Regions from separate parts of the Streptomyces sp. NPDC048496 genome, predicted to be linked through region 1. Evidence: predicted binding sites of a transcription regulator. Region 1 holds the regulator's gene; the other holds the start of a gene.

What was found. The regulator HrcA, encoded in region 1, represses chaperone genes, less so after heat shock. The targets are predictions, from matches to a motif close to TTNGCACTCNGNNNNNCNGAGTGCNAA.
Region 2: a site for HrcA is predicted at 1,255-1,281, ahead of ACGFSA_RS14445 (FmdB family zinc ribbon protein). Genes of this name have one in related genera too.

Annotation. Positions count from the first base shown of each region.
Region 1 is NZ_JBICXB010000002.1:331,060-333,451, forward strand. Features, by position in the region: gene ACGFSA_RS03695 (DUF3097 domain-containing protein) at 1-231, opposite strand, end outside; gene ACGFSA_RS03700 (MBL fold metallo-hydrolase) at 257-979, opposite strand; gene hrcA (heat-inducible transcriptional repressor HrcA) at 1,162-2,178, shown strand; gene dnaJ (molecular chaperone DnaJ) at 2,179-2,392, shown strand, end outside.
Region 2 is NZ_JBICXB010000011.1:120,331-122,722, reverse strand. Features, by position in the region: gene ACGFSA_RS14450 (MFS transporter) at 1-1,075, shown strand, start outside; gene ACGFSA_RS14445 (FmdB family zinc ribbon protein) at 1,293-1,622, shown strand; gene ACGFSA_RS14440 (S-methyl-5'-thioadenosine phosphorylase) at 1,877-2,392, shown strand, end outside.

The DNA.
Region 1 (2,392 bases):
GACGCGGCCCTCCAGGAGGAAGCCGCGCGGTTGCATCGGGAACACCCGGTGCTTGCCGAAACGGTCCTCCAGGGTCACCGTCGGGCCCTGCGCCGTCTTCTCGCAGCGGATCACCGCACCGCAGAAGCCGGTGGAGACCTCCTCCACGACCAGATCGGGCTCGGCGGGGACTTCCGGGACGGGAGCGGACTTCTTCCAGGGCGGGGTCAGGTCCGGGTGGTAGCTGCGCATCGGACGACGATAGGACGGGAACCGGTCACGACACGCCGAAGGCGGCGGACAGCCGGTCACGTTGTGCCCGGACGAACGCCGCGTCCACGACGGCCCCGTGCCCCGGCACATACACCGCGTCCTCGCCGCCCAGCGCCAGCAGCCGGTCCAGCGCGGCCGGCCAGCGCGACGGGATCGCGTCCGGGCCCGCCTGCGGTTCGCCCGATTCCTCGACCAGGTCGCCGCAGAGGACCACGGCCGGGGAGTCGGGCACGAGGGCGACGAGGTCGTGGCCGCTGTGGGCGGGGCCCACGTTCGCCAGCAGCACCTGACGGCCGCCGCCCAGGTCCAGCGTCCATTCGCCGCACACCTGGTGGTGCGGCGCCACCAGGACGTCCGCCGCCTGCGCCGCGTCCTCCTCGGACACCCCCTGGCGTACCGCGTCGGCGTACAGCTCGTCCGCACTGCCGGCGAGGAGAGCGGCCGTACCGATCGCGCCGTACACCTCCGCCCCGGCGAATGCCGCGGTGCCGAGCACATGGTCGAAATGAGGGTGACTGAGTGCGATATGCGTCACCCTCCGGCCGGTCATCGCCTGCACCTGGGTCCGTATCTCCACACCTTCGCGCAGCGTCGATCCCGTGTCGAAGAGCAGGGCAGCCTCCGCTCCGACCACCAGTGCGACCGTGGCATCCCACCCGGGGAGCCTCCGGCGGCCCACACCGTCGCCCAGTCGCTCCCAGCCGAACTCTTCCCAAGACGTGTTCATGCGGAGACGGTATCGGCAACGACCTGCACAGTCTCGGGGTAGCGTGGCCGGTCGCCCTTGCTAGGGCCCCACCCGATCGCCGTACACTGGCGGGGGATCGCTGGCACTCGTACGCATCGAGTGCCAGGAATCACCGGAGATCGACCAGAACCACCGAGGGAACACAGCTGGAGGTGTGCGCCATGCTCAGCGAACGCAGACTCGAGGTGCTGCGCGCCATCGTCCAGGACTATGTCGGCACCGAGGAGCCCGTCGGCTCCAAGGCGCTCACCGAGCGGCACAAGCTGGGGGTCTCCCCGGCCACCGTCCGCAACGACATGGCGGTGCTGGAGGACGAGGGTTTCATCGCCCAGCCCCACACCAGCGCGGGCCGCATCCCGACGGACAAGGGCTACCGGCTCTTCGTCGACAAGCTCGCCGGGGTCAAGCCCCTGTCGTCGCCGGAGCGCAGGGCCATCCAGAACTTCCTCGACGGCGCGGTCGACCTCGACGATGTCGTGGGCCGCACCGTACGGCTGCTCGCGCAGTTGACCCGGCAGGTCGCCGTCGTGCAGTACCCCTCGCTGACCCGGTCCACGGTGCGGCATGTGGAACTGCTGTCGCTGGCGCCCGCCCGGCTGATGCTCGTGCTGATCACGGACACCGGCCGGGTCGAACAGCGCATGATCGACTGTCCCGCGCCGTTCGGTGAGACCTCTCTCGCCGATCTGCGGGCCCGGCTCAACAGCCGGGTCGTGGGGCGCCGGTTCTCGGACGTCCCGCAGCTGGTGCAGGACCTGCCGGAATCCTTCGAGGGCGAGGACCGGGGAACCGTGTCCACCGTGCTCTCCACCCTGCTCGAAACCCTCGTCGAGGAGACGGAGGAGCGGCTGATGATCGGCGGCACCTCCAACCTCACCCGCTTCGGGCACGACTTCCCTCTGATGATCCGGCCGGTGCTGGAGGCACTGGAGGAGCAGGTCGTGCTGCTGAAGCTGCTCGGCGAGGCCAAGGACTCGGGCATGACCGTACGTATCGGGCACGAGAACGCCCATGAGGGGCTCAACTCCACGTCCGTCGTCGCGGTCGGCTACGGTTCGGGCGACGAGGCAGTCGCCAAACTCGGCGTGGTCGGACCGACCCGCATGGACTACCCCGGAACGATGGGAGCGGTACGCGCAGTGGCACGTTACGTCGGACAGATCCTGGCGGAGTCGTAAGTGGCCACCGACTACTACGCCGTTCTCGGCGTGCGCCGCGACGCACCTCAGGACGAGATCAAGAAGGCCTTCCGGCGGCTCGCACGCGAGCTGCATCCGGACGTCAACCCCGATCCGAAGACCCAGGAGCGGTTCAAGGAGATCAACGCCGCCTACGAGGTGTTGTCGGACCCGCAGAAGAAGCAGGTCTACGACCTCGGCGGTGACCCGCTGT
Region 2 (2,392 bases), on a different contig from region 1:
CCAGAGCGGCAAGCTCGCCGACCGCGTCGGCCAGCGCGCCGTACTGCTCCCGGGCGTCCTCGTGCACGCGGCGTCCGTATCGGCGCTGACCGCACTCGCCCTGGCGGACGCACCGCTGTGGCTGCTGTTCCTGGCCGCCGTTCCGACGGGTGCGTCCGTCCCCCAGGTCGGGCCCATGGTGCGGGCCCGCTGGGCCGCCCTGCTGGGCGCGGCGCCGGGCCGGAAGGCCTCACCGCTGATGCCGACCGCCGCAGCCTTCGAGTCGGTGACGGACGAGTTCACCTTCGTCATCGGGCCGGTCCTCGCCACCGCGCTGTGCACCGGCGTGCACCCGGCGGCCGGGCTGATCACGGAAGCCGCGCTGACGCTGGTGGGCGGGCTGTTCTTCGCGGCGCAGCACCGCACCCAGCCCGCGGTCCGCGCCGCCGCGGCCGGTGCCCCCGAACAGCGCGTCTCCGCTCTGTCCGTGCCGGGCGTACGGGTGCTCGCGGTGGCCTTCCTCGGGATCGGCGCGGTCTTCGGCGGCATGCAGGTCTCGCTGACCGCGTTCACCGAGGAGATCGGCCGGCCCGGCGCGAACGGCCTGCTGTACGGGATCTTCGCGGCCGGCAACATGCTGGCCGGGATCACCTGCGGGGCCATCGCCTGGAAGAGCGGGCCGCGGCGCAGGCTGATCGCCGGATACGCGGCGCTGACGCTGACCGCTTCGGGGCTGTGGGCGGTGCACTCCGTGCCGCTGCTGGCCGGGCTCGGGCTGCTCGTCGGGCTCTCCATCGCACCCGCGCTGATCAGCGGATACACACTGGTCGAGACGCTGGTTCCGGCATCCGCGCGGACCGAGGCGTTCACCTGGCTGACGGGCTCGATCGCGCTCGGCCAGGCGGCTGCGGTGACAGTCGCCGGACGACTCGCGGACGCCCATGGCGCGAGCACCGGCTTCGTGGTGCCGCTGGTGGGGACCGTGCTGGCGCTCGTGACCCTGGTGACGCTGCGTTCGCGGCTGACACCGGCCCGCGCGACCATCATGGCCGCACGCGGCTCGGTTCACCGCGATCCTGTCGCGGCCAGAAAGTGACGATTCATGCGCTCGCTCGCTCAGCGGAATACGTCACTGTGACTCCTCCGCCACATAATGTGGCAGCTTTTCGCTCAGGCCGGCGGCCCTCACGGCGGCCAAGCCCTGACCGCTGCCCTTCAGGCAGGTGACAGACGTAACTGCAAACAGCGGCCCGTAGCAGCTACCATTGAGGATCGTTAGCACTCATCGAGTGAGAGTGCCAGGAGGAAGACAAGTGCCGACCTATCAGTACCAGTGCACCGAATGTGGCGAGGGCCTCGAGGCGGTGCAGAAGTTTACCGATGACGCTCTGACCGCGTGCCCGAACTGCGAAGGACGCCTGAAGAAGGTGTTCTCGGCGGTCGGCATTGTCTTCAAGGGTTCCGGTTTCTATCGGAACGACAGCCGCGGATCGTCGTCGAGCAGCACACCGTCGTCTTCGTCCGCGAAGGCATCCGGTTCCGCTTCGTCTTCTTCGACGGGGTCGGAATCGAAGTCGTCCGCGTCGTCGTCCACCGCGTCCTCCTCTTCCTTGTCGTCGTCGAGCGGTACGTCGGCCGCCTGAGCCGAGGTACGCAGCTTCACACTTCATCCGAGGGCCCTGCCGATCCGATCGGCGGGGTCCCGGGCATTTACGGCCTCCCCCACGATAGGGGGTGGGTTCCCGACGCCCTGCGACTCCGCTTGCCGCGTTGTCGTCAGTCACCGACGCTCCGCGTCGACTCCGTCCTCCGCCTTGCCATCGAAGCCGCACGATGCCGCTCGCTGATCCACTCCCTACCGCGGGGGAGGCCGTGACGGCCCCGCTAGTGTGATCGCATGGTGAACGCAGAGATCGGTGTCATCGGCGGCTCGGGTTTGTACTCCTTCCTGGAGGACGTCACCGAGGTTCGCGTGGACACCCCGTACGGACAGCCGAGCGATTCCCTCTTCCTCGGCGAGATCGGCGGCCGCCGGGTCGCCTTCCTCCCCCGCCACGGACGCGGCCACCATGTGCCGCCGCACCGCATCAACTACCGCGCCAACCTGTGGGCGCTGCGGTCCGTCGGCGTACGTCAGGTGCTCGGCCCGTGCGCGGTCGGCGGGCTGCGCCCGGAGTACGGACCGGGGACGCTGCTCGTACCGGACCAGATGGTGGACCGCACCAAGGCCCGTACGCAGACGTATTACGACGGGGAGACCCGGGCGGACGGGGTGGCGCCGAACGTGGTGCACCTGGGTTTCGCCGACCCGTACTGCCCCGAGGGGCGCAAGGTCGCACTGGCGTCGGCCCGCGGCAGGGGCTGGGAGCCGGTGGACGGCGGCACGCTCGTCGTCGTCGAGGGGCCGCGCTTC